Regions from separate parts of the Enterococcus raffinosus genome, predicted to be linked through region 4. Evidence: riboswitches for the same ligand, from Rfam matches in the RefSeq annotation. Region 4 holds a riboswitch; each other region holds the start of a gene.

Region 1 (5,403 bases), on a different replicon from region 4:
AATGACGATTTTGCTCTTCAAAATAATTAATTACCGCGATGTCCATCAAATTTTTCCACCCTGTCTGATAGGTAGAATTCATAAAAGCCAAGTCCAAAACTTGTTCATTTTCATTTCCTAAAGGGTCTAAATGCTGTACTAATACAACGCGATCTTCCGTAATAGTTCCCGTTTTATCTGTACATAAAACATCCATACTACCTAGATTTTGAATCGAAGCTAATTCTTTCACAATGACTTTGTGCTTCGAAAGAGTTAATGCCCCCTTCGCCAAATTCGAGCTTACTATCATTGGGAGCATTTCAGGTGTCAAGCCCACTGCAACTGCAATTGCAAAGAAAAAGGCACTACTCCAATCCCCCTTAGTAAATCCGTTAATTAAAAACACTAAGGGAAACAGAACCATAACCATACGCAGCAACAACTTACTAACTTTTGATAATCCAATATCAAAAGAAGTCTTGCCACGTTTCGATGTCGCATTTTTAGCGATATCACCAAAGAACGTTTGCTGACCTGTCTTTAGAATAATAGCTTTTCCTTGACCACTTAACACGTCAGTTCCCATAAACACTAAATTGGTTAAGTCTAATGCGGTTGTTTCTTCGTTTATTTCCGTCTCATCTGAAAGATATTTTTCGACAGGCATTGATTCTCCCGTTAACGAGGATTGATTGACGAAGAGATCCTTCGTCCAGATTAACACCGCATCTGCTGGAATCATGTCTCCAGTCGCTAACGTCAGAATGTCACCAGGTACTACTTCGTCCATCGGAATTTCCTTTGTTTCTCCATTACGTGTGATCGCAGCGGTATTTTCAATCATTTCTTTTAATTCAATACTCGCCTTTTGTGAGCGATATTCTTGAATGAACGTAATCAAAACACTAGCCAAAATCATGATCGTCATCACAATTGAGGCCTCAATATCATTTGTCAACAATGAAACGATGGCTAAAAGTGCTAAAACATAGACAAATGGATCGTTGAAAGCCTGCAAAAATAATAAAATACCAGGTGTCGGCTTCTGCGCAGAAACTTCATTAGGTCCATACTCCTCCAAACGACTTTGCGCATCCTCCTCTGATAGTCCTTGAAGAGATGTTCGCAAATTAAGGAATAAGTCACGATCAGATAAAATTGCTAATTTTTTTAACTCTTGATCTTTATTGATTTTGCGAGCAAGAAGGCCTTTTTTGTTCATCATAGTTTTTCCTCCTAAAATTCAAGGCAGCCAAAGCCGCCCAGTTATTCTTACTTTTCGGTCGACTATCTTCAAGGTCCATCTTCCTCACATCCTTTCATTATTCTTTGGCGATATTAAGCAACCTAACATGCTTACAGGTTTAACTGACAGAAAAAAAGCGCACACTCGAAAATGAGCACGCGCGAAAATCCAATCATGTTCATCGTCGAGCTTTAGCACTATAGGGCGTAGACAAAATTTGTCAGCTACGTTATGAATCACCTTCACGATGATTCCTGTTTTACCCATTGGCGTCTCTCGACATTTTTGGGCAGTAGCCTGTGTCCGTATAGGAGCCTCACCTAACAATTATTCTTATTTACATCCTTACTATATGTCAGTTAACTCTCGGTGTCAAACATTAGATTGAAAAAACTTTTTCATTTTCAGAAACTCATCGACCTTTTTATTTGGGGAACTGCTAAAGTAATCTGCAAATTTTTTACTCCACAGTTTCGTTTCGCGAGCTTCTGCAAATTTTTCCATCGTATCATCATACTCTTCTATCAACTGATAGTTATAATCTTGGTACGTGTCATAGTGTACAATTGCCTGTTCTGGCAAACGAGGTTTGATTTTCATTTCCACATTGGGCTTTCCAATGCTCAAGCCAGCAACAGGAAAGACGAAATCAGGTAAATTCAACAAATTGCTTACTTCTGGAATATCTTTTCTAATCGATCCAACGACTACAGAACCCAATCCTAAAGATTCAGTGGCGATTACTGCATTTTCCAGGGCTAAAGCAGCATCGGTTACTGCTGTGATCAACGGATCTATACCTTCATTAATGCGATAACCCACTTCATAATGTTTAGCGACCTTCTCTGTCCTTTTTAAATCAGCTACGAATACAAGAAAAACCGAACTTTTAAGCATGTGTGGATTCCCTGGATTGAGCTCAACAAGCTTTTCTCTAATTTTCCGATCTCGTACCACGATAATGCTGTACATTTGACCATTCATCCAACTCGGTGCTTGACGACTTGCGTTCAAAATTTTTTGTAATTCTTCCTCTGATAATTGATAGTTTTCGTCAAAATTACGATACGTTCGGTGTGTCTGTAAACTCTTTAATGCATCCATTTAATTCCTCCTTAGCTCTCTAGAAATCTTCTGTAGTTTTTCGAAAAAAAGTTGCTGTGCTTTTTCTGATAGTCGAGTATAATTCACTCTCATTGCCATTGTATCACTACTAAAAAGAAATGCGGGGGCAATTAATATTTTTTCTCTTAGGAAAATTTCCCAGTCTTTTCTGAACAATTTTTGATGCCGCCAAGTAAAATAAACATAGATTCCGCCTTCAATTTTAGAAATTATCCAATCCTCTGAAATACTATCAGCTAATGAAACAAATAAGTTGGCACGTTTCTTTAATTTACTTACTAATTCTTTCTGATTCCGTTCAAACTGTGAATCGGTCAAAGCGGTATGGGCGATCACCTGTGGGAAAACGCTGATGGAAAAATCCATCATTTGCTTGGCCTCGGATAATCGTTGAATTAAATCCCGATCAGCCACAATCCAGCCAATTTTGATAGAAGAACCAAAAATTTTAGATAATGAGCCTAGATGAATCACTTGATGTGGTGCAAGTTCCTTCAACGAAGGAGGGATGAGGTTAAAATTCATCTCACTGAATACTTCGTCCTCGATAATTGGTAGCTGGTATTTTTGACTGAGCTCAATCAATTGCCTTCTGCGACTTTCTGACATCGTCTTCCCCGTCGGATTTTGAAAAGTTGGGTTAAGGATAATTAGCTTTATTTTTTTTGTGAGAATTAATTGCTCTAGCTTATCGATCTTCATTCCTTCATTATCCATCTCTACACCATACAGCTTAATACCTGCAGTTGCGAAAATCGGTAATGAGTATAAAAAAGATGGGTCCTCGATAGCTACGCTGTCTCCGCTCTGCAGCATTACCTGAAGCAGTAAGAACATTGCCTGCTGTGCGCCTGAGGTGATCAAGACTTGGTCCGAAAAAACATCAATTTTCTGTTCTATTTTTATTTTCTGACAAATAATCTGCTGCAAAGGTCGATATCCCAAGGGGCTTTGTTTTCTTTCTTCTAAAAGTAATTCTTCCCAGGTGTAAGAAGGGAAGCGAAAATCAGGAATCAAATTTAAGGGGAGTTCTCCTGAGTAAAGATCAAGTGCTTCAGAATCAGACAATAAAAGTTGTAATTTTTCCAGAAAAGGTTCTCTAGGATGTGATTCCTGTGTAAAAAAACTGCGCCAATCAACCCTTGGCATCGTACTCCTTCCCCAATTTCCCTCATTAACTATTGTCCCACTACCCTGTCGCCGCAATACCCAGCCTAGACTAACCAACTCATCCAAAGCGTGAACGACTGTCGATCGATTTACATTATAATATGTAGCCAATTTACGCTCCGACGGCAACCGATCTCCTGGTTGCAGAGTGCCTTCTTGAATATAGGAAATAATTTGTTCCATAATTTGTTGATATATCGGTATTTTTGTTTTTTCTGATAGCTCCCACATAGAAATCCCTCATTTATTATTGGATGACTCAACGCTAACCCAATTCAATAAAAGAGTCAAGATAACTAAAAAAACTCATACTAATTATTAGTATGAGTCAGACTGTAGACAAAGTCCATTTTATGGATGCTGTCTACAGTTTTTTCTTTTATAATGGATTTATGAAACCGAATACAGGAGGGATAGTTTATGATGTCCAAAAACAATACGAATGGTAGAAACCAATTCGCGATGCTCACGATTGACGATCTGGTTCCTCATGATCACCTTGTTCGAAAGATTGATGCGGCGATTGATTTTGAGTTCATTTATCCAATTGTTGAAGAGACTTATTCAACTTTAGGACGACCAAGCATTGACCCCGTTATTCTTATCAAATTAGTGTTTATCCAATACCTCTTTGGGATTCGCTCCATGCGACAAACAATTAAGGAAGTCGATACCAATGTCGCTTATCGTTGGTTTTTAGGATTTTCCTTCGAAGAAGACATCCCGCATTTTTCCACTTTTGGTAAAAATTATGTCCGGAGGTTTCGAGAAACCACGTTGTTTGAAGACATTTTTGCTTATATTTTGGGACAAGCAGTCAAAGCAGGCTTTGTGACAGAAGATAACTTATACCTTGATTCGACGCACATCAAAGCCAATGCCAATAAACATAAGTTCACGAAGGAAATGACTCATGACGAAGCGAAAGCCTATCAAGATGAATTAGAAGATGAAATCAATCGTCAACGAATCGAAGCGGGAAAACGCCCTTTTACTTTGGACTTAGAAAAGGAAGTGGAGCTGAAAGAAAGAAAAATAAGTAAGGCCGATCCAGAAAGTGGCTACTACGTCAAAGGCGAACGAGAAAAACAGTTTGCTTATTCTGCCCATACATCCTGCGATGACAACGGATTTGTTCTTAGCACGATCGTGACTCCCGGAAATATCCATGACAGTCAAGTCGCGTTCCAACTCGTCAAACAATCGAAGAGACTTTTTCCAGAAATCAAACGAGTGGTTGCGGATGCTGGCTATAAGACCCCGAAGTTTGTTCACTTTTTGACACACTGGAAACTTCGGCCAATTTTACCCTACTCACGCCCGAGAGGAAAGAAAGGGTTGTTACCAAAAAAGGAATTTGTCTATGATGAGTGTCACGATTGCTATCTTTGTCCTAACGATCAAATGTTAAAATTTTCTACAGTCAACCGAGAGGGCTATCGAGAATACAAATCAAATCCGAAAAAATGCATAAGTTGCCCGTTGCTAAGAAGCTGCACGAAAAGTAAAAATCATCAAAAAGTGATCACACGACACGTTTGGGCGAATTTGATGGATGAAATTGAGCAGCTTCGCCTGACAGATTTGAATAAAGAGATTTACAAAAAGAGAAAAGAAACGATCGAGCGAATATTTGCAGATGCAAAAGAGAAGCATGGGATGCGTTGGACCAAGTATCGAGGCTTGGAAAAAGTCGCGACGCATACGATGCTAGTGTTTGCTGCAATGAATTTGAAGAAACTGGCCACGTGGCTATGGAAAGGCAAAGAGCCTTTATTTTTTTTGCTCTGAATTTCGAAAGGAAACATATAAAAAGACGACCCAAACTCGAACTACGAGTTTGGGTCGTCTTTTGTCTACAGTCTGACTCATACTAATTA
Region 2 (5,403 bases), 100 kb from region 4:
CGAGATTGTCGATTCAAAGATTGTATGATCAATTTTGGTTCATTTAGTGGGACGAACCTGAAAAATGTTGCTTTTGAAAATTGCAAACTGACGGATAGCGAGTTTTTCGAGGTAACTTGGAAGCATCTATTTTTAACAGATAATGAATTAGATAATAGTAATTGGATGCGGACCAAACTAGCCGATTTGGATTTTACGAGTAATCAATTTAGCAAGATTGCTTTTTCGATGGAGCAATTGAAGGGCTTGAAGGTGGATTCCTATCAGGCGATGATCATTGCGGCTGGATTAGATTTGCAAATTGTGGAGGGGTAAATGAAACAAGTAAAGAAGCGAATTAAGGGAATTCCAGTTGTATGCTGGGGTGAATCCAGTGCTAAGGGAATCTTAGCCTTTCATGGGGATCAATCGCACAAAGAAGATACGGTCATTCAGTTATTCGCAGAGGCTGCGGTTAGAGATGGCTATCAGGTCTGGAGCTTTGATCTTCCAGAACACGGGGAACGCAAAGGGGAAGTTTATGCCCTTAATCCGCAAAATGTTCTGGCAGATACAGATAAACTAATTGCTGAATTGGCTGAGCAAACAGAAGAGATTTCATTGTTCGGCTGCAGCATCGGGGCTTATTTTGGCATGCTGGCGACGCAAGATAGAAGGATCAAGCAGAGCTTTTTCTTGTCTCCAATTGTCGATATGCAAGAATTAATTGAGAATATGCTGATCTGGTTCCACCGAACATTGGAGGAGCTAGAGAAGGAAAAACGAATTGAAACCCCCATCAACACTTTGGATTGGGAGTACTATTCATATGTTGCGGAGCACCCAATCAGCTGGAAAGTGCCGACAAAAATATTGTATGGTGAAAATGACAACTTGACTTCAAGAGAAACCATTGAAAATTTTTCTGAAGCTGAGGATATCTCCTTAACGGTTGTAGAAGCGGGGGAGCATTTCTTTCATACACCAGAACAGCTTGATGTTTTTCAAAAGTGGTTAAAAACAAATTTATAAAAGTAAAAGCATCCTAGCAAAATCTTGCTAGGATACTTTTTTACATTATTTTACTTTTTTACGGCTGAAAAACAGCAATGTAGTGGCAAGGAATAAAATACTGATACCTGTGATAAGGTAGCTTGGCGTATAGCGCTCACCCGTTTTAGGCAATTTTTTTGCTGTCGTTTGGTTAGAAATAGTTCTTCTAGACGGATTGTTGGATGATCCAACAGGTGTCATGTTATTCTTCTTACTTGAATCAGAAATTTCTCCGGTGGTTTGACTGCTAGTCTCAGTGCTTGCGGTTGGAGCAGTTGTCGTGGACTCGCTGTCGTTGGTACTAGTTGTTGGAGTCGTTGTAGACTGATACACATAAGTGACTGTTTGCGCTTTAGCGCTAAAGGTTCCCTTAGCGTTTTTTGGTAATTGTTTTTTATCCAATGCGTACCCCTTGATATCCGGTTGATAGTCTTTACCGGATACATCAAACTGGGTGTCTAGTTTTCCTTTTATAACCGTTTCTTTATGAATTTTCTTTCCATTTTGATCAACATATTGAATGGTTACCATCGGATCAACCACTGTAACTGTCGCTTTTGCAGTGGCAGAATCACCGGACCAGCTTCTGTTTGGAACACGAGCGTACGTATAGGTAATTTCGTATTTTCCAGCTGTTTGATTGTTAACGGTCCCTTTGACAGAAACATCGCTAAGGGCGATGTTTTCTCCATTAGGAGCTATCCCGCCATCGAAATTATCTGCGGGGTCCCATGGATCGCCGACAGAGATCATTGAGTCATGCGCCTTCAACGTTACGTCGTTTCGTTTATAAATGTATATGACAGTTTGCATATCCGCAGTAAATTTCCCAACGGCGTTTTCAGGTAATTTTGTGTTGTCTAAGGTGTAGCCGTCAATAGCAAGCTGATAAGTTTCGGTGGTTGTATCGTAATCCTCACCAACGTTTCCGTTATAAATTTGTGGTGGATGAATATTGTCACCGTCCTCATCAACATATTTAATCGTCACTCCTGGCGAAGGCGTCGTATGCTGCACGTCAAATTGATGCAGGTAGGTTCCTGATGAAATAGCATAGAACGTAAATCTATCCGGTTGATTATAAGAACCTGCTGGGTTATTCAAACGAGCATTGTATTTAAAGGTCTTGAGTTGGTCAAATTCATCCTGTGTTACACCAGATACAGTAATCCCTTCATCTGTAATCGCCAATCGGCTGCTGTCTAGCTGTACGCCATTGAAGTCAAAGTAGGTTTGACTATCGCTATTTGACGTTGTGAAAGGCGGTATATAGCCATCGTAGTTGGTCATGCGGTTCGGCATGATTGAAAAGGGAACATAGATTGTTTGTTTGTCTGCATCGTAATTTAACGCTTGGGCATTGATCGCTGTAGCTGAATCATTTCGTCCAGTATTTTGACCATAGGCAGCAAGCTGAGTTAATGCTGGCATTTGATTGATCGGGCGAAAATCCGTAATCCCGCAAAACTGAACACGCAATTCAGTTAGCTTTGTTAAAGCTATCGCAGGTTCGATTGTTGTGATATTCATATTTGATTCAAAGGTTAAGGACTCTAGGTTCGTCATTTTGTTGATTTTGTCGTATACCTTGTCAGTAACACTTGATCCAGAAAGGTTAAGTCTAGTGATCGTTGTACCAAAATTCGGAACATTTTCATCGTTAACATTTGTGCCCATCAGATAGACTTGTTTTAGTTTTGGCAAAGCAGCTAAAATTGAAAAATCCGTAATTTGATTATTTGAATTCATATAAAAATAGTCCAAGTTTGTGGCTAACTCCAACCCTTGTAAATTAGCGATAGCATTATCTGAATTTTGAATATACAAGCTAGTAAGTTTTGTCATATCTTCTTGAGTCAAGGTATCTTTAGTTTTGCCAATCGTTTTTGCAACAAGCTGCTGTAAGACAGGGTCTGGCATCCACGAGTCTACAGAGGCTATACGTGGTTCTGGTTCAAGTGTTGCGGTTGAAGAGCTTGATGGTTGTGAATCCGCTGTAGAAGGTTCAGTTGTTCCCAGAATGGGCGCTACTGTACTATCTTGCGTTGCGGAGCTTTCTGTTGTTGATGAGAGACTATTCACTGAGCTTGTCGTGTTCAGTGGTTCAGAGAAAACCGTACTGTTTAGAGCGCTGCTGTCAGTAGATGTTTCAGCGTTACTTTGGATAGGAAAGGTCGAGAGAGGGCCCAACACGATTGAACAAGCAAATAATTTATATAAATTCTTTTTCACAAATATAACTCCTTTATAATAGGTATGTAATGGGTAAATAATAATTCTTTTTTAATAAATAAACTGCTCAAGTTTTAATTTTTGCATTATTTTATTTGACCATTTTCTTTTTAATAAAGAAGTTATTTCACTTGATTAGACGCGTATTGTATAAGAGCTTACTAAATAATATAGTGTTCAAATTACTTGTGATTATTCGTTCTTTTATAAAAAGAAGGTTTTTAAATACCATAAAAAGGTTTCTGATCCTAGTAAATTTTTAGTAAAGGATTTTATAAGCAAATGTAAAGAAAGTCGTATTTTCTTTAGAATATTTTGCTATTTACTGACAAAAAAAGTAGTATTCTTTGTGAAAGTAAATATAAGTAAACTTGTTAGGTGAGGCTCCTAAACAAACATAGGCTATTGCGCAGAAACGTCGAAAGACGCCAATGTGTAAAATAGGAATTGTCGGATTAAGGCTTTTCATAAAATAGCTAAGAGTTATTCTTTACGTTGTTTAGTGCTAAAACTCAGACGATGAGATTGATTGTGTGAGACACCAGACTTGTTAGTTTTTTTCGCTAACGTTTGGTGTCTCTTTTTTAGGTTATTTATTGTGGACTCTCTCGTCTCAAACAATTACTTGATGAAGGGAGAGATGAACATGATGAAAAGAAAAAAGATCGATTGGCTGCTGTTATTACCTTATTTGGGGACAAGCCTGATCGGTCTTTTAATTGTTTTTAGTGCTAGTTCTTATCGTTTGATGGCGGAAGGGGAAAATCCATTGTCGCTATTTAGTAAGCAGGCGGTTTTTATGGGGCTAAGCTGGCTGCTGATTGCTGTGCTTTTTCATGTGAAAAATAATGTACTAATAAATGGTAAGCTAGCGCAAAGTTTATTAGCAGTTGGACTAGTTAGTTTACTGTTAGTGAAAATAAGTGGCGTCAATATTAATGGTGCACAAAGATGGGTCTCCTTATTAGGTATTCAATTCCAGCCTTCTGAAGTCACAAATGTGGCACTGATTCTTTATTTGGCGTATTTTTTCCGCGTGAAGCGCACCAGAAAGGAAATGCTGGTTCCTTGTGGTCTAGTGGCACTTAGCGGATTATTGATTTTGCTCCAGCCTAAAGTGACAGGTGCAATCATTATTTGGGGAGTCGCTTTAGTCATTATTACGACTGCGCAATTGCCCTATCAGTGGTCAGTACTTATTTTTTCAGGGTTGATTTTGGGGATTGTTTTAATCGGAGGCGCGATACTTTTTTTGGGCAGCCACCATCTTTTGCCAGAATTATTTGCCCATACCTATGATCGTATCCGCTTAGTGAGAGATCCATTTCTAGATCCCTACGGTAAAGGATTTCAAATGAGTAATTCGTACTACGCGCTTTATAACGGTGGTTTTTTTGGTAGAGGGCTGGGAAATAGTATTACTAAAAAAGGCTATTTACCAGTAGCGGAAACAGATTTTGTGTATTCGATTTTGGTGGAGGAATTAGGCGTTGTTGTCGGCTTACTCGTATTGGCATTGCTTTTTCTGATTGCTCTTCGTCTATTTGTTTTAGCGGCGAAGGAAGTGAATCAGCAGGTCAGCTTAATTTATTTTGGGGTTGGAACGCTTTTGCTTCTCCAAACCAGTATCAATATTGCTAGTATTTTAGGACTAATACCTATGACAGGAGTGCCGTTACCTTTTATTAGTTATGGGGGGACGAGCTACCTGATTCTTTCTATCGCGCTGGGTATCTGTCTAAAACTTTCTTCGGAGGATCGAACAAATGATCAAACGTTTGAGCAGCGAATTTAACTATTCTTTATTTTTACCCATTTTCATCTTTTATTTAATTAGTATCGGCGTACAATCGATGGCGGCTGAGCTAGATGGGGCTGACGTTAAAAATGTTGTAACGAAGCAGATTGTTTTTTGCCTGATTTCTCTATTGACCATGGGGATCGTCAGTAAATTCAAAACGGCTACTTTGTTAAAATATGCGCCCTTTTTTTACGTTGTATCGTTAGGGATTATGGCGCTATTGTATTGGTTTTATGATCCGGCGATGTACACTGTAACGAACACGAAGCGCTGGCTGCGTATCGGCGGTTTTTCTTTTCAGCCATCAGAATTGATGAAACTGAGTTTTACTCTTTTTA
Region 3 (5,403 bases), on a different replicon from region 4:
TTTGTTGGGGTCAGTCTCACGTGCATTTGCCAAGTCCGTCATATCAAGATAATAATTTGGTACATGGAAACTGATTTTATCAATCCCTATATTCATATTGCTCCTCCTATTTCTAATTGATGAATAATGCTTCATCAATCAATTTCACCAGCATATCTTTCCACTAAATTACCAAAGTAAAAAAGTAGAGTAGACATTCTTTTCTTCCAAAGGTAAATATATCATAGAAAGGTCAAAATTAGTTAAGTTTGAATCTTAAGAAATTATAAAACTATCTATGCTATACTTACGTCTGGTTTTTAATGAAAATATTGGAGGTGCACTCTTGGAAGAAGTAGTTATTTTAAGCGCTGTACGAACACCAATTGGCAGATATAAAGGCAAATTAGCAACTGTTTCAGCCGTCGAGTTAGGTGCGTTCGCCGTAAAAGAAGCGATGAAACGCGCAGATCTCGCGCCAGATCAAGTTGAACAAGTATTCATGGGGAATGTATTGCAGGCAGGAAATGGTCAAAATGTCGCAAGGCAATCTGCAGTAAAAGCAGGAATTCCTTATGAAGTACCCGCCACGACAATCAATGAAGTTTGCGGTTCAGGAATGAAATCAGTTATTTTTGGAATGCAGCAGATTTTGCTAGGTGAAGCTCAGGTTGTTGTCGCAGGAGGAACTGAAAACATGTCACAAGCACCAAAAGTGACAAGTTTTGACTATTCTGCACAAGAGTGGCAGGAACCAAAATCAAGCATGATCTATGATGGATTGACAGATGCTTTTAGTGGCAAGCATATGGGACTAACTGCGGAAAAGGTAGCTGAAGAGTATCAAATTACTCGTGAAATGCAGGATCAATATGCCTATGATTCCCAAATGAAGGCTTCAAGAGCCAGTAAAGATGGAAAATTTGAATCAGAAATCGTTCCTATTCCTCTTTCGGATGGAAGCACGTTATGGGAAGATGAAGGGATTCGACATGATTCAACACTTGAGAAAATTGCTTCTTTAAAGCCTGCTTTTAAGGAAGGAGGCGTTGTTACGGCGGCTAATGCTTCGACTTTGAATGATGGGGCATCAGCGGTTGTTCTAGCGGCGAAATCCTATGCGATTGAGAATGGATTAGCTTATTTAGCGGTTATCAATGGCTATAGTGAAGTGGGAATTGACCCTAGTATCATGGGGATGGCTCCAGTTTCAGCGATTAATAAACTATTACACAAAGCAAACCGAACGATTGACGAAATTGATACGTTCCAAATCAATGAAGCATTTGCGGCTGCTTCTGTCGCTGTTCAAAGGGAATTAAAGCTCCCTAATGAAAAAATCAACGTCTATGGTGGTGCAATTGCACTAGGACATCCAATCGGAGCTAGTGGAACACGGATTATCACGACTTTGATCTCAGAGCTTGTACAAGAGGACAAACAGCGAGGCGTCGCAAGTCTCTGTATCGGTGGCGGCTTAGGTCTAGCTTTGATGATAACGAAAGCTGAGGATCAAGAAACTGCAAAAAAAAAGTTTTATCAAATGACCCAAGCCGAACGATTAGCTAAGTTGGTCAAAGAAAAAAAGTTGTCGGCGAAGGAAGCGGCACAACTAGCCACTGAGACAGTATTACCAGAGAAAATCGCGAATCATTTAATTGAGAATCAAATCAGTGAGTGCTCCATTCCACTTGGATTGGCACAAAATTTCGTCATTAATGGAAAAAAAAAGCTTATTCCAATGGCGACAGAAGAACCTTCTGTTATCGCTGCTGCTAGTAATGCAGGGAAGATAATCGCTAAATCTGGTGGAATCACGACACGTGTGATGAATCAAAATATGGTTGGTCAAATTGTTTTGCGGAACGTTACAGATTTTGAGAAAGTGAAAAAAATCGTTGATGCCAACGAACAAAGCTTTTTTGCGGTCGCTGAGAGAAGCTATCCGTCTATTTACCAACGTGGCGGTGGAGTACAATCGATAAAAGTGCGTACCTTTGAAGAAGGTTATGTTTCTATCGACTTAGAAGTGGATACAAAAGACGCGATGGGAGCGAATATCTTAAACACAATGCTGGAGGCTGTTGCTCAAGAAGTCCGACAACTAATGCCAGAAGCAGATATCTTATTTAGTATTTTAAGCAATTATGCGACACAGTCTCTCATTGAAGCGAAATGTGAAATTTCATTGGAACAGCTCTCACCTGAGTTGGCTGAAAAAATTGTTTCTGCGAGTGAATACAGTAAGATTGATCCGTATCGTGCGGCTACCCATAACAAAGGCATTATGAACGGCATTGATGCTGTGGTATTGGCAACTGGAAATGACACACGTGCTGTAGCCGCTGCGTGTCACGCATACGCGGCACGAAACGGTCGATACGAAGGGATGACTGATTGGTCTATTCAAGAGAACACCCTCATTGGTAAACTGACTTTGCCTATGAAGGTTGGAATTGTTGGAGGAGCAACAAAGGTTTTTCCAAAAGCGCAATTAAGCTTGAAGTTATTAGAAATAACGTCTGCTGAAGAGCTAGGAGAAATCATCGTGGCTGTTGGATTGGCTCAAAATTTTGCGGCTATTCGTGCATTAGTCACAGAAGGAATTCAAAAGGGACACATGGCGATGCAAAGTCGTTCGTTAGCGATTACTGCAGGCGCCACAACTAGTGAAATCCCACAAGTTTCTAGACAATTAAGAAAAGCTGAACGAATGAATTTAGCGACAGCTGAAGAAATTATAAAAAAACTTCGTTTGGGTTAATTAAAAGAGTCGAAAACGATTGAGTAGAGCAAGAGGCTCTACTCTTTTTTATAGAAACAATCGTTATTTAATTATATCCTCTCAGATTTTTCTGAACTTTTATATAAACTATAAATTAATTTGAAAACTTTTTTTAATAAAAAAATCGCTTTAAATCAATATGAAATTGGATTTTTCAAAGTGTGAATAAAGGGATCAACGGATTTTTTTCATAAAAAAGTTTGACAGACTCGTTATTACTTGTTATATTGTGTTCGAAAATAAAATATGATTTGTTAGGTGAGGCTCCTATACAAACATAGGCTACTGCCCAAAAATGTCGAGAGACGCCAATGGGTAGAACAGGAACTGTCGAATACAAGGCTTTTCTTAAGGTAGCTAAGATGTTTGTCTTTACGTTGTATAGTGCCAAAACTCAACGATTAGATCGACTATACGACTTTGTCTCTTTAGGATGAATAATAGTAAGGCTTTTCGCTGAGTTTTTGAGCGAAAAGCCTTTTTTACGTAGCAATCATTATTATTTTTAAAACAAGAATAAGGAGGAACAATCATGGTAAAACAGTGTTCACATTAACAAAGTGGAATAGCCCATTATATAATGAGGCCTTGACACTTAGAAACAACGAGTTAAAGCTAAGCTCTGGTAAGCAACTTCTATTCCAAGCACCTAGAGAGGAAAAGAACGATCTTCACTTGGTTGTCAAGCGAGGGAATCGAGTAGTAGGAACGCTATTACTACATCCGATCTCAAACAAATGTGCTCAGATCAAACAAGTTGCAGTAGATGCTCATTTTCAAGGGGAAGGGTTAGGAAAAAATTTATTGATTTATGCAGAACAGATCGCGAGGAGTTTCGGCTTTTGTTTCGTTTTTTTAACTGGTAGAAAGCAAGCATGGGGATTTTATGAAAAATTAGGATACCAGGCGATTTCTGATGATTATGAAGAAGGCAGATTGGTTATGAGAAGCTATAAAAAGAAGATTCAATCATCACTTGAACAAACAGAAAAAAAGGAGATGAAAACAAATGGATGACAGTAGCTCAATAATTACGGGTTTATGGCAGAAAAGAACAAACAAGATACTATTGTCTATTTGTTTTTAACCTCCACTTTTCTCCATAAGCCCGTCGATTGCAGGAGGGGTAAGGATGAATACGGTAAAAGATATGGCTCTATACTTGTTTATAGGGATAGGATTATGGCATATTTTTTTCGGAGAAAAGGAGAAAAAAATGAGACAACAAAAGAAAGTAACAACAAGGACAGATTATAGTTTATTTGCTAGAAAAACAGTGAAAAATATTTTTGAGACGTTTAATACATCGACATTGGGATTATCAGCTGAGGAAGTTTTAGAAGCTAGAGAAGCATTTGGTGAAAATAAGCTTCCTTTAAAAAAGGCGACACCATTTATCATAGAAGTTCTAAAAGCATTTATTACCCCTTTTACTTTGGTACTAATTGGGTTAGGATTCATTTCTTTGGTTACAGAAGGGATCTTGCCAGAAGCAGGTGAGAAAGATTTCTTTGGCAGCGGCATTATTTTGGTTATGGTGTTAGTCAGTGGAACAATGACACTGGTACAGTCTGTTCGTTCAAATAAAGCGGCAGAAAAGTTAAAATCATTGGTCAAGGTAACGGCAACGGTTCGTAGAGAGAATCGTTATAACGAGATTCCGATGGAGGAGATCGTCTGCGGTGATCTAGTAAAACTTTCCGCAGGGGATATGATTCCAGCGGATATCCGTCTGATTACCACGAAGGATCTATTCATCTCACAATCTGCTCTAACTGGCGAAAGCTATCCTGTTGAGAAAAGTGCTGGTGAGATAATGGGGAATAAGAATTCTGAAACTAGTTATGATAATTTGGTATTTATGGGAAGTAATGTAATTAGTGGAAGTGCTGAAGGCGTTGTAATTGCCACAGGTGCAAATACATTGTTTGGCGATGTCGCAAGTTCTTTATCGGACACTCCCGTTCAAACAAGCTTTGAGCTAGGAATTCGTAAGACCTCTTTCTTATTTATTAAATTCATGGCCTTGATGGCGCCAACAGTGATTGTTATTAATGGATTTACTAAAGGGGACTGGATGGAAGCATTTCTATTTGGTTTATCCGTTGCTGTAGGTTTGACACCGGAAATGCTGCCGATGATCGTAACGACTAATTTGGTCAAAGGTGCTACAGGGATGGCGAATAATGGCACAATTATCAAGAACTTAAACGCGATTCAAAATTTTGGTGCAATTGATGTTTTATGTACAGATAAAACGGGAACCTTGACCCAAGACAAAATCATTCTCGAATATCATTTGGATTGTGATGGAGAAGAGGATCATCGAGTTCTAAGACATGCTTATTTAAACAGCTATTATCAAACAGGATTAAAAAATTTGATTGATGTTGCGATTATTGAATCTACCAAGCAGGAATTAGACACCGATGCGATTCGTTACAAAAAAGTAGATGAAATTCCTTTTGATTTTCAGCGGCGTAGAATGAGTGTTGTTGTGGAGGATCAACAAGGAAAAACTCAAATGATTACAAAAGGCGCGATTGAAGAAATGCTGGAAATTTCCTCTTTCGTAGATTTTAAAGGGGAAGTCACAGAATTAACAAATGAATTAAGAAAAAAAGTATTACAAAAGGTAC
Region 4 (5,403 bases):
TCTATGCTGTAGGGAAAATTAAAAAGGAAAATATCATTGATGTTTTGCGGGGAGATTTGGCTTAAATAAAATAAAAAATCAGGTGTGGATAATACACCTGATTTTTTTGAGGATGCAATGGTCAGATAGTAAATTTAGGGAGTTTATGCTTGCATCCGCCGAATCATTTCTTGAGTAATTTGCTCAACGATATTGATAATAGTTTTTGGAGTGCGTTGATTTCTAGGGACATCGATTGGGTAAATTTTTGCTACACGACCGGGATTTGCATCCATCAAAACGACGCGATCAGAAAGCTGTACAGCCTGCTGAACATCATGAGTAATCATAACGATGGACTTCGTAGCAATTTGGTTGCCGAGCCAGATGGATAGTAGGTCATTGGATAGTTGACTAGCGGTAATAATGTCCAAAGCGGAGAAGGGTTCATCCAGCAATAAGAGGCTAGGCTCGATCGCCAATGCTCGAGCAAAGCCCACTCGTTGCTTCATACCGCCGGAGAGCTCGCGAGGGTAGGCCTTTTCAAAGCCCTCTAGCCCGATCATTTCAATCAGATTACCCACGCGTTTTTTGATTTGTTCCCGTGATAGTTCCTCGCGATTCTCTAGCCCAAAGCTGATATTTTTCTCTACGGTTAACCAAGGAAAAAGTGCGAAATGCTGGAATACCATACTGATGTTGGCATCTGGCTCAGTGAGTATTTTATTTTCAAAGGTGATTTCGCCCTTCGTTGGTTGGAGCAGTCCGGCAATGCTTCTCAATAGAGTGGACTTTCCAGTCCCTGATTGTCCAATGATACTCACAAATTCGTTGGTTTTAACAGTCAAATCAATATTTTCTAAAACCTTTAAATGCTCTTTATGTCCTTCAATTTCAAATTCTTTGCAAACGGATTTTACGTTTAATAATTCAATATTTTCCATGCTTTTATTTCGTATACCGGAAAATCTAGTCCCAGCATACTTCTCCTTCCGATTAAACTTTTATGCATACTTGTACGCATCAGTAATGAAATTTTTCTTTTGCGACACGATACAAAGGTTGCCAAACAAAGGCGATACAAAGCCCTACCACAAAGCACATTGCCAATGTACCTAGAGCCGATTTGTCCTTGATACCGTCGTTCACCGAAATGTATTGGCCCAACCCAGTCACATTGATAGATTTTTTCCCCCATTGAATACTTTCAGCAGCAATATCTGCGTTCCAAGCAGCGCCGGCAGCATTAATAATCGCGGTGATAATGTAAGGTAAGATCGAGGGGATGAGATATTTAACCCACCAATGCCATTTCGATAATTTGAAAATTTTTGTCACGTCTCGAATATCATCTGGAATTGCTAAGTATCCAGCAATCACGTTAAAGAAGTAATACCATTGACACCCGACCATTATCAAAGGCAGAATCCACCATTCCAATTTATCAAACCCCATGCTTATAAAGATAACAATAAAGGGCGTATAAACATTAGAAGGAATCGAACCTAAAATTTGCCCAATAGGTTGCACGATATTTAACCGACGATTGTCACTAGCTACCCAAATAGCCAGAGGGGTAAAAATCAGTCCAGCTACAATCATTGCTAAGGTTACACGTAAGGTGGTGTAAAGTGTTAAACGTGGAATCATTCCGAAATCCTGATGAGGCAAAAAATGATACAGCTTGATAGAGCAGACAATGATTAAGACCCCCAGCCCGATATACCACAAGGTTTTAAAGAAATTCCGCAGTTTAGCGATTCGTTTATAGAGTCGATCAAGCTTCAAAAAATACCAAATTTTCGGTAGTTGATAGATCCAAAATTGACTAAATAGTGAAAAAATATGAGAACAATAGTGCGTCAATGTTGCCTCTTTGAGCAAACGATAAATAATAGATCGTGGCGGGATAGTACTTTCAACATCTGTCTCATACTTAAAGTAATAGGTTGCGCGAACCAATGGTTGAAAAACTAGAAAGTTCAGAATGATAACATTCAGTAGTAAGGCTAAGACAGCCCATAAGCATGCTTTAAAATCAGCACGGTCCAACGCGATTTGAATATAGGAGCCAATTCCCGGCAAAAAAAGTGTCGTGTCTTTCGGAAGAGCAACAGAAGCTTGTTCACTGGCCACCAAGGCGAACCAAGCCGCCGTTTGGGAGATAATCACGTTCCACAGCAATCCTGGAATCGCGTAGACAAATTCTAATCGCCAAAATTTTTCCCAAGGGTTGTATTTGAACTGATCTGTAACATTCGATAAATCAGAAGGAATGACCTCCATGATTTGGTAAAGGGTCAACATGATGTTCCAAGCTTGACCGGTAAAGATCGCGAAGATCGCCACACATTCGGCACCTAAGACATTTCCAGGGAAAAGCCCTAGCAGCCAAGCGGTGGTGAAAGTCAAGAAGCCAAGTAGTGGAACGGACTCTAAAAAATTGACCATCGGTAAAATAATCCGTCTAGCGGTTTTATATCTTACCGCTAGAACACCGAACACAAAGGAGAAAAGAAATGACCAAATCATCCCGATGATCATTCGAAACATCGTTCGAATGGAAAAATAGAGCAGGTTTGAGATGGCTAAGAAATCGTGTGTTTTACTAGGGGTCGATAAAACCTCTTCTGAGGGTAGAGAATCTAGCGGTCGATTCATTTTTATTAAGGAAAAGACCAAAATAAATGCGAATAACGCTAAGATTATCACAAATGTCAGATTTCCAATGCTTTTCTTTAGCGTGGTATTCTTTTGAGATGGAGCGTGTAAAACTTTCAATGTAAAAAACCTCCTAAATAATCATATTAAGGAGGTCACCGAATAACTAATTTTATCAGGAAATCACGTTCATTGAGCTTTGGCTTTCTGAGACGTAAGAAAAGTTTCTAGTTATCTTGAGAAAGCCTTCATTCGACAATCCCTGCTTTACTCGTTACTGTCTCTCGACATTTCCGAGCGATAACCTATGTTCTTCAGAGTAACCTCACCTAATATGATTTTTATTTTATTGTGCAAACCCATCATACTCGTGAAAAAGGGGAAAGCAATCGAGAAAAGCTTATTGATGAATAAGCAGCAAGAGTGAGCTATTGGGAACAAAGGGTTTCTACACCTTTTCGTTTATTAAGGAATCGCATTCCAGATTCATGAAAGACGTTTTCCTTCAAATTTCAGAAAAAAAGCGATCAAACGTTAACCTCTGTTAAAGAATATCTGTTATTTAATGTTCTTTCTTGATTGTTTGGCCTATAGAGGAGCAAAATTAGGTTGACCTAAAATACTACATGTTTGGATGTGAAAAAATGTCAATCGAAAAATTAGAGTATTTCTATATTATCGCTAAATATAGCAGTCTTTCTAAAGCTTCTCAGGAACTCTATGTAGGAGTTTCTTCATTAAGCTCAGCATTGAAAAGTCTCGAAAACGAACTCGGCTATGATCTATTTCTTCGTCAAGGAAAGAAATTGATTTTAAGTGAAAAAGGAGAGAAAATCCTCCCTGTAGTCAAACGTATCATTGATGAAGCTAAGAAGATTCAATTTCCGCTCTATCAAATGATTGATCGACCAATCTTTAAAGTAGGCATCAGCGAATCTATTTTCATTTTTGAAGCTGGAGAATGTGCATGCAAAGAGGTGGATTACACGATTCGTTATGTGAATGCTGCTCCATTAGAGTTATTCAATCAATTAAAAAACAGGGAAGTAGATTTGGTGATTACTAGCAGTTTGGTGGAAGATCCTCAATTTGAGCGAACGGCATTGATTCGATCAAAAGTAGTTTTGGCCGCAAATACCTCCCTAGTAAAAAATGAATTAAATCAAGCTGACGCCAAAGATCTAGAAAAAATACCCTTCATCGTTTTGAGCGATCACCTTGGCCATCAGCAATTAACACAACGGACAGCGGACTTCTTCAGTATTACACCTGAGTATCTCTATTGCCCAGACAGTTTGGGGATTCATAAGTGGTTGAAGGAGAAAAAAGGGGTGTTCGTGATTCATGCGATTGAAAAAGAATTGTTATCAAGGGAATCGATTCACTTCCTGTCATTGCCCAATGGATTAAACTTAGAGTTCTATTTATACAAAAATAAAACAAGCGCTCCTGCTTTTGACATTGAAGAAGTAGAAAACGACTTAAAGCAGATATTCAAAGAAATTGAGATGAAAGGAAGAAATCGGTCTGAATAAATTTGACCTCCAGCAAAGGACAGCAAAAAGCGTATACGTTTCTTAATCAAAGAATGGTGGGCTACCCGTCAATAGGACAATGAAATAATGAATGATTTTTAGAACTACTCTTCGCTTCTTGAAGAGTAGTTTTTAACTTTTCTAAGAAACAACTACCGCGCTGCCGCTTGGTTGGTCATGCGTTTCAAACACAAAACAAAGGACGTTTTATGTTTGAAACGCACGAATGATTAGGCTGCTTCGTAATACAGATTGTGATACTCCATCGGTGTCAACACATGCAATTTCCGTTGATAGCGCCCATTGTTGTAATAGTCCATATAATTCGCAATCATCGTGACTAGTTCTGTACGACTCGTAAATTTCTTGCCGTAATATTTTTCTCGTTTGATCATTCCCCAAAACCCTTCCATCGGACCATTATCGATACATTTTCCAACACGAGACATGCTTTGCGTCATTTCAGCTTCAATGATTCTGTTATAAAAATTCTGATGCGTATATTGGAATCCACGATCGCTATGAAAGAGCGGGTGAGCATCAGGTTCTGTTTCGATTGCTTGATCGAAGGTATCAAAGGCAATATTCAGGTCATTGGTATCACTAATGACGTAAGAAACAATCCGACGATCATAGAGGTCTAAAATCGCGCTTAAATAAACCTTGTGGATTTCTGGTCCCTCATAATATTTGAATTCCGTTACATCCGTTAGCCATTTTTGATTCGGCGCTTCGGCAGTAAACTTACGATCTAAAATGTTTTCGGCGGTGTGGTAGGGATGATTCGCTCCTTTTGTAATACTGTTGGCAGAGTGTTTGATGGTCGACTGAATCCCTTCATGTCGGCAGATACGCAACACGCGTTTGTCATTGACATGAATATCGTGTTCTCGAAGCAAGTCATTATTAATCCCGCGATACCCTTTTTCAGGATGTTCATTATGAATGATCCGTATAACTTTCGCCAATTCCATGTTTTCTAGCGTCCGTTCACTATAGGGATGTTCGATCCACCGCAAATAAGCCGAACGAGTGACACTCATGATTTTACACATGGGTAAGATGGCATAGGCTTTTTCTTCGTGAAGTTCTTTGATTGCTTCGTAAGCAACTACTTTTCTGACTTGTCCTAGCGATCCCTTCTTTCTAATTCCTTTACTTTTTTTAACAGGTCGATCTCCATCTGTTGGTATTTTACTTGTTCTTCGAGTTGAGCGATTCTGATTTG

Evidence for each region. A riboswitch is a leader RNA that binds a small molecule or an ion and turns the genes downstream of it on or off. The one in region 4 is predicted to bind magnesium.
Region 1: another riboswitch for magnesium. It lies ahead of mgtA (magnesium-translocating P-type ATPase); the one in region 4 lies ahead of J9537_RS19705 (ABC transporter permease subunit).
Region 2: another riboswitch for magnesium. It lies ahead of J9537_RS20210 (FtsW/RodA/SpoVE family cell cycle protein); the one in region 4 lies ahead of J9537_RS19705 (ABC transporter permease subunit).
Region 3: another riboswitch for magnesium. It lies ahead of J9537_RS05445 (GNAT family N-acetyltransferase); the one in region 4 lies ahead of J9537_RS19705 (ABC transporter permease subunit).

Annotation. Positions count from the first base shown of each region.
Region 1 covers NZ_CP072888.1:1,657,800-1,663,202, forward strand. Annotated here, with positions in the region: gene mgtA (magnesium-translocating P-type ATPase) at 1-1,204, opposite strand, end outside; M-box (ykoK) riboswitch at 1,399-1,563, opposite strand; gene J9537_RS08145 (nitroreductase family protein) at 1,601-2,332, opposite strand; gene J9537_RS08150 (aminotransferase-like domain-containing protein) at 2,333-3,754, opposite strand; gene J9537_RS08155 (IS1182 family transposase) at 3,944-5,314, shown strand.
Region 2 covers NZ_CP072889.1:1,157,512-1,162,914, forward strand. Annotated here, with positions in the region: gene J9537_RS20195 (pentapeptide repeat-containing protein) at 1-315, shown strand, start outside; gene J9537_RS20200 (alpha/beta hydrolase) at 316-1,011, shown strand; gene J9537_RS20205 (MucBP domain-containing protein) at 1,057-3,264, opposite strand; M-box (ykoK) riboswitch at 3,628-3,795, shown strand; gene J9537_RS20210 (FtsW/RodA/SpoVE family cell cycle protein) at 3,911-5,059, shown strand; gene J9537_RS20215 (FtsW/RodA/SpoVE family cell cycle protein) at 5,031-5,403, shown strand, end outside.
Region 3 covers NZ_CP072888.1:1,112,750-1,118,152, forward strand. Annotated here, with positions in the region: gene J9537_RS05435 (hydroxymethylglutaryl-CoA synthase) at 1-96, opposite strand, end outside; gene J9537_RS05440 (hydroxymethylglutaryl-CoA reductase, degradative) at 326-2,743, shown strand; M-box (ykoK) riboswitch at 3,008-3,177, shown strand; gene J9537_RS05445 (GNAT family N-acetyltransferase) at 3,353-3,781, shown strand; gene mgtA (magnesium-translocating P-type ATPase) at 3,981-5,403, shown strand, end outside.
Region 4 covers NZ_CP072889.1:1,053,903-1,059,305, forward strand. Annotated here, with positions in the region: gene J9537_RS19695 (ABC transporter permease) at 1-65, shown strand, start outside; gene J9537_RS19700 (ABC transporter ATP-binding protein) at 144-923, opposite strand; gene J9537_RS19705 (ABC transporter permease subunit) at 1,003-2,760, opposite strand; M-box (ykoK) riboswitch at 2,818-2,984, opposite strand; gene J9537_RS19710 (LysR family transcriptional regulator) at 3,285-4,175, shown strand; gene J9537_RS20740 (IS3 family transposase) at 4,406-5,368, opposite strand; gene J9537_RS20745 (helix-turn-helix domain-containing protein) at 5,305-5,403, opposite strand, start outside.